DNA from 4 places in the Desulfitispora alkaliphila genome. Region 2 is predicted to be linked to each of the others. Evidence: riboswitches for the same ligand, from Rfam matches in the RefSeq annotation. Region 2 holds a riboswitch; each other region holds the start of a gene.

Region 1 (3,149 bases), on a different contig from region 2:
TCCTAAGGGATTATGTGGTTCAGGTTTAGTGGACTGTCTTGCACAGATGCTCTTAAGCGGAATAGTCGACCGTAAAGGCTATTTTAAACAAAATACAAATTCCTACACCCTTGTCTCAGCTGAAGAAAGTGCCAACGGCCTGGATATCTGCATATCTCAATCGGACTTGAAAAATTTAATAAGAACAAAGGGAGCTGTTAACGCCTCTATTTCTGTACTCTTAGAAGCAGTTGGTTGTCCTATGGAGGACATCAAACACTTCTATACAGCAGGAGCTTTTGGTAACTACCTAGATACTGAGTCAGCTATTACAATCGGTTTATACCCAGACTTGCCACGAGAGCGCATAGTTAAGCTGGGAAATAGTTCTGGGACGGGAGCTAAATTAGCTCTGTTATCTCAACAAAAGCGCCAGGAACTTGAAGAAATAGCCAGAAGAATTACTTATTTTGAAATGAATGCTAACCAGGATTTTATGAATAAATATACTTCAGGATTGTTTCTCCCTCACAGTAATTTAGAGCTTTATCCTAGTATTAAAGAAAAGCTTAACAGAAACCCAAAATAACCGAATTTTTAAAGGATGCTTAAACTTCTAAGCATCCTTTAAAAGTATAGAACTGAATTCTCCTAAACCTCTTTTATAATAATCTCCTCTAATGACAGTCTAGGCCTCTGGTTAGGATGCTGATCCGGATATCCAATAGGTAACAATGCCACAACGTGATATCTATCCTCTAGCTCAATTGCCTGCTTTACTTTACCCTGACTGAACATCATCACCCAACAACTTCCTAGCCCCAAGTCTTCCGCCCTCAAGGTGATATGGTCTATTGCAATAGCAGTATTTAGACTCATATACGCCATAGCAGCATGTTGTTCCATCTTTTGCTTTTTGTCTGCATAATTCTCTGGTTCAAATCCTTCTAAGTCAGTTCCCACAAATGCCCCCGATTCTTTCAATTCTGTCGCTCTATCCATAATCGCATTCTTGGTTAAGATTTGGGTGTCTACACAACAGACAATAACCACAGGTGCTTTGCTTACAAAAGACAAGGGTGTGGCTTTTGCTAGCTTAGCCCTAGACTCTGAACTCTTTACAACTACAAAACGCCACGGCTGTAAATTCACCCCAGACGGAGCAAGTCTTGCTGCTTCCAGTAATTCGCGAACCAGCTTATCAGGAACCGGGTCCTCTTTAAACTTCCTGATACTTCTTCTAGCTCGAATAGCATCAATTAATTCCATATAATCACCTCACAAGATTTAGTATTACCCAATATTTTTTACTTCCACAAAATGTTTAGGATTCCTCTGCAGCTTTTCCTTGACATCTCCTGCTACTAGTGATAAATTTAAATAAATTTAATATATTCTTATAAGTATCTCTTATTAAGAGCGGTGGAGGGACTGGCCCAGTGAAGCCCGGCAACCAGCACTACTAGTGCAAGGTGCTAATTCCTGTAGGTTATATTAACCTAGAGATGAGAGAAAAGTATTGCAATTAACATCTCCTTCATCTCAGGGAGAGTTTTTTTATTTTATAGATTTAGGAGGTGCTTTCTATGCCTGTAAAAATACCAGATAATTTACCCGCTACAGAAATATTAAGCCAAGAAAATATTTTCGTAATGAATGAAAACAGAGCTCAAACCCAGGATATTCGTCCTTTACGCGTAGCTATATTAAATCTTATGCCCACAAAAATAGCTACAGAAATTCAGTTGTTGCGACTAATAGGTAACACTCCACTGCAAGTAGACGTGGTATTATTGCATCCAGCTACCCATACATCAAAAAATACTCACCCCGAGCACTTGCAGACTTTTTACAAGACTTTTTCTCATATTAAAAATGAAAAATTTGACGGAATGATAATCACAGGAGCGCCAGTTGAGCAATTGCATTTTAATAAAGTAGATTACTGGAATGAACTAAAAGACATTATGGATTGGACTACAGAAAATGTTACGTCCACTTTCCACATTTGCTGGGGTGCTCAAGCAGGCCTTTGTCATCATTACGGTATCCCTAAACACTCTTTAACAGAGAAAAAATTTGGTGTATTTCCCCACATAACTTGCAAAAAAAATGTTAAGTTACTTCGAGGTTTTGATGATCTTTTTTATGTGCCTCACTCCAGGCATACCGAAGTGAGGCTAGAGGACATTGAAAAAGTACCTGAATTAGAGGTATTATCTGTTTCTCCCGAGGCCGGAGTTTATATGGTGGGGTCTAAAGATGGGCGTCAAATATTTGTAACAGGACACTCGGAATATGATCCAGAGACATTGAAACTAGAATATGAGCGAGATATAAATCAAGGCAAAAACATTACTGTGCCTAAAAACTACTTTCCTAATGACGATCCTTCTGCAGACCCTTTGGTAACTTGGAAGGCTCATGCCAATTTGCTATTTGCCAATTGGTTAAACTACTATGTATATCAAGAAACTCCTTACGATGTTACTAAGATATCCAGTCTCCGAAAACCAAAAGTTACTTAATAGGTAATATAGCTATAGCGGCTCCTCGAGGAACCGCTATATTTCATACTAATCAATACCAGCCATTTTAATCAAATACATGGCATTCCTGGTTGTAGAGATGCCCGACCGCAGTTTATAATCAAACTGTATCTTACCACCTCGGTAGTACTCACGAAAATGGAAATTAATTACACACCCATTGGTTTCTTGCTCGAGCTGTCCTAACTCTAAATCGTGAGTAGATACCAAGCCCATTGCCCCCATCTTTTTCATCTTTTTTATGAGCATCTTTGCCCCATCATGTCTATCAAGGGAATTGGTGCCTTTAAAGATTTCATCTAATAAAAAGAATACTTTCTCACTTTTAGATGCTTCTACAATTTTCTTTATCCGCAATAATTCTGCATAAAAAGAAGACGTACTCTCTTCTAAATTATCACTTACGCGCATGCAAGTATAAACATTCAGCAATGGACATTGAAACTTGCGCGCACATACAGGCGCTCCCGCGTATGCTAGCACAAGATTAATGCCTATAGTACGCAATAAAGTACTCTTCCCTGACATATTGGATCCGGTTATTAGCAGGATATCTGCTGGAGGCTTTATTTCTAAGTCATTACATACCCGCACCTGTCTAGACAATAAAGGATGTCCCAT
Region 2 (3,149 bases):
TCAGTACTACTGGGTTTATCAAGATAGTCGTGGCGAAAATATCTATCAAACTGTAGAAGCCTACTTTTCCGACCAACCCGACTTTAGTGATCTTTTAAAAACAGTGCCATGGGCACAGTGATAATTGTCAATACAGCGGTAATTAAAGAAGAGCTAACACCAAAAGGTGTTAGCTCTTTGCAGCCTCTGCCCTCAAGGCATCAGCTTTGTCCGTCTTTTCCCATGGCAGATCTATATCTGTTCTACCCATGTGCCCGTAGGCAGCTGTTTGTCTATAAATAGGTCTGCGCAACTCCAAATCTCTGATGATTGCAGCAGGTCTCAAGTCAAAGTTCTTTTCTATTAATTCCTCTATCTTTTCCACTGGAACCTTTTCTGTTCCAAAGGTCTCTACCATAACCGATACCGGTTTTGCCACTCCAATTGCATAGGCCAATTGCACTTCGCACTTATCGGCCAAGCCAGCAGCCACCACATTTTTAGCCACATATCTAGCAGCATAGGCGGCAGAGCGGTCAACCTTTGTGGGATCCTTTCCTGAGAAGGCACCTCCACCGTGTCGAGCATAACCCCCATAAGTATCTACTATAATTTTTCGCCCTGTTAGACCCGCATCTCCTTGAGGGCCACCCACAACAAATCTGCCAGTAGGATTTATCAAATATTTGGTTTCATCATCTAGTAACTCTTCTGGAACAATGGGCTTTACCACTTTCGCAATTAAATCTCGTTCTATTTGCTCTAATTCAACTTGTGGTGCGTGCTGAGTTGAGATTACCACAGTATCAATTCGTACAGGCTTGTCGTCCATATACTCTACTGTAACCTGAGTCTTGCCATCAGGACGAAGATACTCTAATTCACCGCTTTTTCTCACGGCAGCTAACTTTCGTGCCAGTCTGTGAGAAAGAGCTATTGGTAAGGGCATTAACTCTTCAGTTTCATTACAAGCAAAGCCAAACATCATTCCCTGATCGCCCGCACCAGTGGACTCAATCTGACTATCCTTCATTTCCCCCTTTTTAGATTCTAGCGCCTGGTCTACACCAAGGGCAATATCAGGTGATTGTTCATCGATAGCCGTTAAAACTGCACAGGTATCACAGTCAAAACCATACTTGGCTCTAGTGTATCCAATCTCTCTTACGGTATTTCTTACAGTTTTTGGTATGTCCACATAGCAATTAGTTGTAATTTCACCTGTTATCAGTACCATACCAGTTGTAATTGCAGTCTCACAAGCTACTCTGGCATTGGGGTCCTGGCTAAAAATAGCGTCTAAAATAGCATCAGAAATCTGATCTGCCATTTTGTCCGGATGTCCCTCGGTAACCGATTCTGAGGTGAATAGTCTCTTTTTGGCCATATATTTAAACCTCCTTTTTGATTAAAGAAAATACTTTCCTATGGTGCAAAAAAAAATCCTCTCGCTAAATACGAGAGGTCTATCATTCCCCTCTTATCTCTCAGGCCCTAGCCTGCAGGAATTGGCACCTAACTGTTTCCAGTTGGTTGCCGGGTTTCATCGGGCCTGTCCCTCCACCTCTCTAGATAAGAATTCTAAACTTTATTCGACATTATTATATCGTTTCCTCCTACAGAAAGCAAATTTTCGCCCAAAATTTATTTTATAGGTCTAGTTTCATATCTCCTGCTTTGATTAAGCCTGCCTTTCGCATGACAATAGCTACGGCCAAAGCTATTGCTGCGGGCAATATAAAGTGGAACGCTATAATCAGAGGAAGGGAACCCATTCCCATCACGTCCATGGTGCCAATTTGCCCTACCAGGCCAGCTGTTCCCATTCCCGCCCCTGCAGGATTATTATACATAGGAAAAATTGTTGTTACAAAGGGACCCAGTATGGCTCCTGCCACGGTTGGCGGTACTATGATCATGGGGTTCTTTACAATGTTAGGAATCTGAAGCATGGATGTACCTAAGCCCTGGGCCATTAACCCCGCCATCTTGTTATCCCTGTAGCTAATTACTGCAAACCCTACCATCTGAGCAGCACAACCCACTGTGGCTGCCCCTGCGGCCAAGCCTCCTAACTCCATCATAATGGCAATTGCTGCACTGCTAATAGGTGCAGTCAATGCTAAGCCCATCAAGCTGGCAACTATAATTCCCATAGGTATTGGATGCATCTCAGTAGCAATCATTATCAGATTTCCAAATTCTATCATAAAATTATATATTCTCGGGCCTATCACTTGGGCTACAGCTACTCCGGTAATAATTGTAGTAGCTGGAGTTACTATTAAATCAACTTTAGTTTCCTTAGATATTAATTTCCCTATTTCAGCACCAATTAGCGCTGCTACAAAGGCTCCTGCAGGCCCCCCCAGCTGGGCGCCAGCAGCTCCAGTTATGGTCGATGCAAACAGGACAAAGGGTGGCGCTTTTAGACCAAATGCTACAGCTACCCCAATAGCTGGTCCCATCATACTAGAAGCCAACGCCCCTATCTCTTCCAGAAAGCCTATTCCCAGCTGTTCTCCAGCTACTCGAAGAATTAAGCCTACAATTAGAGATGAAAACAAACCCAAAGCCATTGCTCCCAATGCATCTATCCCATATCGCCTTAGGGAAATTTCCACACCCTTTCGACGTAGAAAGGACTGCTTCTCCATATTCTCTTTATCCATCTATCTCCACTCCCCTATCTTAAAATTATATTTACCATTATACACCCGAGCAGCTGTCTTGTCACCTGTAAAATAAAAAAAAAGAAACTTCACTCATGGAGTGAAGTCTTTCCCTTTATCTTACGATCTATCTGCAACCACTTTTATTATATCCGAATATGTAATTATTCCAACCAGTTTATCTTCTTTTGTAACCGGCAATTTTTTTACCCCTTTGGCAACCATTAGCGCTATAGCTTCCCCTAGTTCTACTTCCTCGGTAATGGTAACCGCACCATGAGTTGAGACGATTTGTTCCACTTTCTTTTGGGCCAACTCATCCATTCGTTCCAAATACTTTTCTAGCCCTGGAATCTTTGGGACTTCCCCTAGCACTCGCAAAATGCCCGGGATAAACATCTGCACAACATCTGATTCCGTAATCATTCCCACAACCTTTTCTCCATCCATAACTGGGAGTCCACTAATGCACCCACTAGTCATTAGCTTAGCTGCATT
Region 3 (3,149 bases), on a different contig from region 2:
AGATAGGGTCACATTGGCGAGACCTTGTAGGGGCAGTCCTTGGTTTATGGTTAAAATGTTTCCACCTTCAGCTGCAACTGAGTTAAGTACTTTTGACAAAACACCACTTTTATGTTCTAAATCAAGAGAAATGGTGACAATTTTGTTGTGACTGTCTCTGTAAAGGGGGAAAATCCCATCTTTGTATTTGTAAAATGCACTTCTGCTAATACCAGCCAATTCCGCTGCTTCATTTACTGTTTCCGCTTCACCCTTTGCCAGTATCTCTTTTGCCTTAGCAGTTTTCATGATTGCTTCTGGCAGTATCTCAGAGCTAATCATAAAAAATTTTTGTTTTTTCAAATTAGCCACTCCCTTGTCTCTCAGCCGTGGATTTTTATCTATGTATGATAGACATTATAGCAACTCTATCCAGCTTTTGCAATACTTAATAATAGAAAAATAGAGGCTTACGCCCCTATTTTCCGATTTTGAATTTTTACTATTATTCAATAAACTTGCACTTTTCTAGAGCATTATCTAAGTCTGCTTTCAAATCTTCCACCGCTTCGATACCCACTGACAGCCTAACCATATCCCCGGTAACTCCAGAACTAATCTGTTGCTCTTCTGTTAACTGTTGATGAGTGGTTGTTGCCGGATGAATTACTAGAGATCTGGCATCTCCTATGTTTGCCAGGTGGAAAAATAGGTTTAGGTTTTCGATAAATTTAGGTCCTGCTTCTTTTCCTCTCTTTAAGCCAAAGGTCATAATTGCACCTGTACCAGCTTTTAAGTATTTTTGCGCTAGCTCATGAGATGGATGGCTTTTTAACCCAGGATAGCTGACCCAGCTCACTTCTGGGTGCTCTTCTAAGTACTGAGCTATCTCCAGCGCATTAGCACTGTGACGTTCCATCCGCAAATGCAGGGTTTCTAAGCCTAGGAGCAGTTGATGGGCATTAAAGGGACTGATGGACGCTCCTATGTCTCGCAGTAGCTGTACTCTAGCCTTAACAATAAATGCTGACTGTCCAAATGCTTCGTGGAATTTGATTCCGTGGTAGCTTGGGTCAGGGTCTGTAAATTCGGGAAACCTGTCATTGCTCCAATCAAATTTCCCCGAGTCCACAATTACACCACCTATGCTAGTTCCATGGCCGCCAATAAATTTGGTAGCCGAATGGATCACAATATCTGCGCCAAAGTCAAAGGGCTTGCACAGGTAAGGCGTAGCCACTGTGTTATCTACAATCAGAGGAACTCCAGCTTCATGAGCTATTTGGGCTACTTTCTCTATATCCAAAACGTTAAGCTTAGGGTTACCCATGATTTCTCCATATACAGCTTTTGTCTTTTCGTTAATAGCTTCTCTAAAGTTTTCAGGGTTATCAGGATCTACAAGCCTAACCTTGATTCCCATTTTGGGCAAGGTGTGGGTAAATAGGTTATAGGTGCCACCGTAGAGGCTGTTAGCCGCAACGATTTCATCCCCAGCCTTAGCTAGATTGAGTATTGCTAGAGTTTCTGCTGCTTGTCCTGAAGCTACTGCTAAAGCTCCAACCCCACCCTCTAATAGGGCTATCCTCTTTTCAAAAACGTCCGTGGTAGGATTCATAATCCTAGTATATATATTTCCCGGTTCTTTTAAGGCAAAAAGATTAGCTGCATGCTCACTACTTTCAAAAGCATAAGAAGTAGTCTGGTAAATAGGTACTGCCATTGAGCCAGTTGTAGGGTCAGGCTGCTGGCCTCCATGTACTGCTAGGGTATCTAACTTTAAGTTTTCTTCTTTGGTCATCAACATTACCTCCTCATTTATTTTTGGTAAACAAAAAACCTCTTCTTAGATAAGAAGAGGGTGGTTGTACTTAGCAAAAAGCCTCTCTTATCTCCCAGGTATACACCTGCAGGATTTGGCACCATTGCTCATGTGAGCCGGTTGCCGGGTTTCATTGGGCCAGTCCCTCCACCTCTCTGGATAAGAAAACGTATGTGTTTTTCAGTAGTATATCAATACTAGACGCTTATGTCAACCTATTTTGAAAGAAAAAATAAAGTCGGACTAGCCGACTTTAGATTATAATGCATATGAGTCCACCACTGCCATCATTGACAATGCGCTGCAGTGTATCCTGCAGTTTGGTCTGAGCGTTGTCTGGCATGCGATATAGTTTGTTCTGAATACCCTCACGAACCAATTCATGCAAGGACTTTCCGAAAATATTGGATTCCCAAATTTTTGTGGGGTTTTCTTCAAACTCATTCTCAATGTATCTAACCAGCTCTTCACACTGCTTCTCAGTGCCAATAAGCGGTGTAACTTCTGTGTTTATGTTGGCTTTGATTATGTGTAAAGAAGGCGCACTTGCCTTAAGCTTTACTCCAAATCTGCCCCCTGTTCTAATTAGCTCAGGCTCATCTAAAGTCATTTCATCAACTTGTGGTGTGACAACTCCATAGCCATGCTCTTCCACTTCATGGAGTGCCTGGGCAACTTTGTCGTATTCACGCTTAGCCACACTTAGCTCTTTCATGAGGCTCAATAGGTGATGCTCCCCTTCAATCTCAAAGCCACTTACCTCTTGCAATACCTTATAGAATAGTCCTTCTGATTCTTTTAGGTCAATTGAAGCTACTCCCGTTCCTAGATCCATATTAGTCAAGTTTACTGCCTTAACAAATTCATAGACACTCAGGTTCTCTAGAGCATAATCTATATCCCTAAGCCTTTTAACTTGCCCCACGCTTTCTTTAACAGCTGTTTCAAACTGCTCTTTCAGCCAATGACTGTACTCTAATTCTTCCACCCACTTTGGCAAACTAATGTTTACCTCTTTGACTGGGAATTCGTAGAGACTTTCTTCTAATACCTTTAGAATGTCATCTTCTGTTAGGTTGAGGCAATCTATTGGCAACACTGGCACATCATATTTTTCCTCTAGCTCACCTGCTAGCTCTGATACTTGAGCACTATAGGGGTTTGTTGAGTTTAGGATAACTAAAAATGGTTTATTTAGCTCTTTTAGCTCAGCGATTACTCGCTCCTCAGCCTCTTCATAGTTTTCTCTTGGTATGTCTGAGATTGACCCGTCTGTAAGAACGACCAGTCCAATAGTAGAGTGATCTTCAATCACCTTTCTGGTACCTATCTCAGCAGCTTCCTGAAA
Region 4 (3,149 bases), on a different contig from region 2:
TGAGTAACTTAGAAGGAGATGGATTTGTTAAATTAGTAACTCAAAGACCAAAAGAATATAAAGTTTCTGATGAATTTTTAGAAGATATTTTGACTTCTTAAGAGAAACTTGTATTTTTGGTATAACATACATAGTGGTTCTTAAATGTTTATACAAAATAATTGTTTTAATCTATGCAAAATTCTGATAAAATATATTAATATATAATTAATTAGAAAAGGTGTATGACTAGTTGCACTTGCATCCTTTCTGCAAATATTAAGGTATAAGGACGGTAAAAATGAGTAATAAAACAAGTAGAGCAGACGTTGTTTTGATTGGTGCAGGCATAATGAGTGCCACTTTAGGGACACTTTTGAAAGAATTAGTACCCCGATGGGAAATTACAGTGTTTGAGAAGTTGGAGAAAGCAGGAGGGGAGAGCTCTAACGAATGGAATAATGCGGGAACGGGACATGCGGCGCTATGTGAGCTTAACTACACTGCTCAACAGCCGGACGGATCTATAGATATTAACAAAGCTATAACAATCAATGAGCAATTTCAGGTTTCAATGCAGTTTTGGTCTTATCTTGTAAATAGAAACCTGATAAGTAATCCTCAGGACTTTATCATGGGACTACCTCATATGAGCTTTGTACAAGGAGATCAGAATGTAGCGTTTTTAAAAAAGCGTTTTGAAGCCCTGGCAAATAACCCTTTGTTTCACGGGATGGAATTTTCTGATGACCCAGAAGACCTAAAAGAATGGTTTCCACTTATGATGGAGGGGCGTAAGTCTAATGGACCAATAGCTGCAACGAAAACCGAATATGGAACTGATGTGAATTTTGGTGCTTTAGCACGGATGTTATTTGACCATTTGGACAGAAAAGATGCTGACATTAGATATAAGCATAATGTTAAGGATATTAAACGCACCAGTGACGGATTGTGGGAGTTGAAAGTGCAGAATCTCCACAGCGGTACTGTGGAACGGCATACTGCAAAATTCGTCTTTATTGGAGGCGGGGGAGGAAGCCTACATTTACTGCAAAAGTCCGGTATTCCTGAAGGGAAACATATTGGAGGCTTTCCGGTAAGCGGAATATTTATGGCATGTAATAATCCATCTGTTGTAGAACGGCACTATGCAAAGGTATACGGTAAAGCTAAGGTTGGTGCTCCGCCAATGTCTGTCCCCCACCTTGATATCAGATTTATTGACAATAAAAAGGAGCTGCTGTTTGGGCCATTTGCGGGCTTCTCACCAAAGTTCTTAAAACAGGGTTCAATATTTGATTTATTAACTTCCGTAAAACCGGATAATGTCTTAACTATGTTGGCAGCAGGCGCAAAAGAGATGGCGTTGACAAAATACCTTATTCAGCAAGTTATGTTATCCAAAGAACAGCGAATGGAACAATTACGTGAATTTATCCCTAACGCCAAAAGCGAAGATTGGGATCTAGTAGTAGCCGGCCAGCGTGTGCAAGTTATCAAGGATACTGAGGCAGGTGGCAAAGGAACACTTCAATTTGGTACGGAAGTGATTACTGCTGAAGATGGATCAGCTGCAGCATTACTAGGAGCTTCTCCAGGTGCTTCTATTGTGGTTCACGTTATGCTTGAGGTACTCAAAAAGTGTTTTCCACAAAACATGGAAGAGTGGGAAGCGAAAATCAAAGAAATGATTCCTTCTTATGGGAAGTCACTGATGGAGAACCCGGAGCTTTTGCAGGAAATTCATAATTCAACAGCGCAGACACTTGGATTAGCCTTTACAACACCAACAAATAATGTTATCATAAATAAAATTAAATATAAATAATAAATTTCTTATCAAGAGTGGTGGAGGGACTGGCCCGATGAAGCCCGGCAACAGTCAGCATTAGCTGAAAATGTGCCAATTCCTGCAGCTATTTTTAGCTGAGAGATAGGAAGAGAGTTTTTCAAGTATGGCTTTATGCCTTTAAGACGCCTCTTCTTACGAAAAGAAGGGGCTTTTTATGTTTAATTAAACAGACAATCAATAAGGAGCTGACATCAATGCATATTGGAGACATTTTCGAGCAAAAAAAAACTGTTATCTCATTTGAGGTATTTCCGCCAAAGAAAGATGGGGATATTGATACAATCTACAAAACTATCGATGAACTAGCTCATTTAAGACCTGATTTTATTAGTGTCACCTATGGAGCCGGAGGCTCAGGTAGCAAGAGCACAATTGATATTGCTTCACTTATCAAAAGAAAATACGAGATTGAAGCCTTAGCTCACCTCACTTGTATCACTAGTACAGAGGAAGAAATCAAGAGCACCTTAGAAAAGCTAAAGCAAAATAATCTATATAATGTACTAGCACTGAGAGGTGATTACCCTAAAAATTATAACCAGCGAGGACAAGCTAGATATAATTATGCAGTAGACCTTATAGAAGAGATAAAAGCAAAAGGAAGTTTTTGTGTGGGGGCTGCTGCTTATCCTGAAGGCCACATTGAATGCAGTGATGTGCAGCGGGATTTAGAATATCTAAAGCAAAAAGTAAATGTAGGAGCAGACTTCTTAATTACTCAGCTGTTTTTTGATAACCAGCTTTTCTATAGATTTAAAGAAAAGCTAGACAGGGCTGGAATAGATTGCAAACTATCCGCTGGAATAATGCCTATTTTAAGTAAGCAGCAAGTTGAAAAGATGATTTATATGTGTGGCGCTTCCCTACCTGCTAAGGTAATTAAGCTCTTGGTAAAATACGAGAACAATCCTGAATCCTTGAAAAAATGGGGAATTGAATATGCAGCAGAGCAGGCGGAGGAGCTAGTAAGCAATGGGGTAGATGGAGTCCATATTTACACTATGAATCAACCTCAAATTGCCAGAGCAATAGTGGGTAAACTTAAAAATTTAAGTCAGGCAATCTAGAGGGAAGAGAGGTGACCCAATGGAAATTAATCGAGATGAGGTGCTGCGTTATCTGGGTTATAAAGGTCAGACCATTGACTATAATCTAGAGCTAGTAATTCAAAGCTGTATTGAAGAGATAAAGCTGATTTCCAAGCCTCGGTATCATTATGGTATCTATAAGTTAGAAAAGGGGCGGGAAGAAGTAACTCTAACAGATAGTAACATCAATCTTGAGGGGAATTCTATTAGAGAATACTTGGCTCAAG

What was found. A riboswitch is a leader RNA that binds a small molecule or an ion and turns the genes downstream of it on or off. The one in region 2 is predicted to bind S-adenosylmethionine.
Region 1: linked by a shared signal. The riboswitch ahead of metA (homoserine O-acetyltransferase MetA) and the one ahead of metK (methionine adenosyltransferase) in region 2 are both predicted to bind S-adenosylmethionine.
Region 3: linked by a shared signal. The riboswitch ahead of GGQ84_RS05525 (homocysteine synthase) and the one ahead of metK (methionine adenosyltransferase) in region 2 are both predicted to bind S-adenosylmethionine.
Region 4: linked by a shared signal. The riboswitch ahead of metF (methylenetetrahydrofolate reductase [NAD(P)H]) and the one ahead of metK (methionine adenosyltransferase) in region 2 are both predicted to bind S-adenosylmethionine.

What each region holds. Positions count from the first base shown of each region.
Region 1 covers NZ_JBNPXS010000008.1:49,583-52,731, forward strand. The annotation lists gene GGQ84_RS04670 (ASKHA domain-containing protein) at 1-568, shown strand, start outside; gene GGQ84_RS04675 (nitroreductase family protein) at 631-1,248, opposite strand; SAM riboswitch class I at 1,387-1,491, shown strand; gene metA (homoserine O-acetyltransferase MetA) at 1,566-2,507, shown strand; gene GGQ84_RS04685 (MutS family DNA mismatch repair protein) at 2,556-3,149, opposite strand, start outside.
Region 2 covers NZ_JBNPXS010000005.1:2,614-5,762, forward strand. The annotation lists gene GGQ84_RS02930 (copper amine oxidase N-terminal domain-containing protein) at 1-121, shown strand, start outside; gene metK (methionine adenosyltransferase) at 170-1,366, opposite strand; SAM riboswitch class I at 1,457-1,558, opposite strand; gene GGQ84_RS02940 (PTS sugar transporter subunit IIC) at 1,629-2,651, opposite strand; gene GGQ84_RS02945 (CBS domain-containing protein) at 2,772-3,149, opposite strand, start outside.
Region 3 covers NZ_JBNPXS010000010.1:68,099-71,247, reverse strand. The annotation lists gene GGQ84_RS05530 (ACT domain-containing protein) at 1-342, opposite strand, end outside; gene GGQ84_RS05525 (homocysteine synthase) at 485-1,780, opposite strand; SAM riboswitch class I at 1,865-1,967, opposite strand; gene spoIVA (stage IV sporulation protein A) at 2,055-3,149, opposite strand, start outside.
Region 4 covers NZ_JBNPXS010000001.1:79,376-82,524, reverse strand. The annotation lists gene GGQ84_RS00430 (Fic family protein) at 1-101, shown strand, start outside; gene GGQ84_RS00425 (malate:quinone oxidoreductase) at 281-1,810, shown strand; SAM riboswitch class I at 1,816-1,922, shown strand; gene metF (methylenetetrahydrofolate reductase [NAD(P)H]) at 2,029-2,901, shown strand; gene GGQ84_RS00415 (vitamin B12 dependent-methionine synthase activation domain-containing protein) at 2,921-3,149, shown strand, end outside.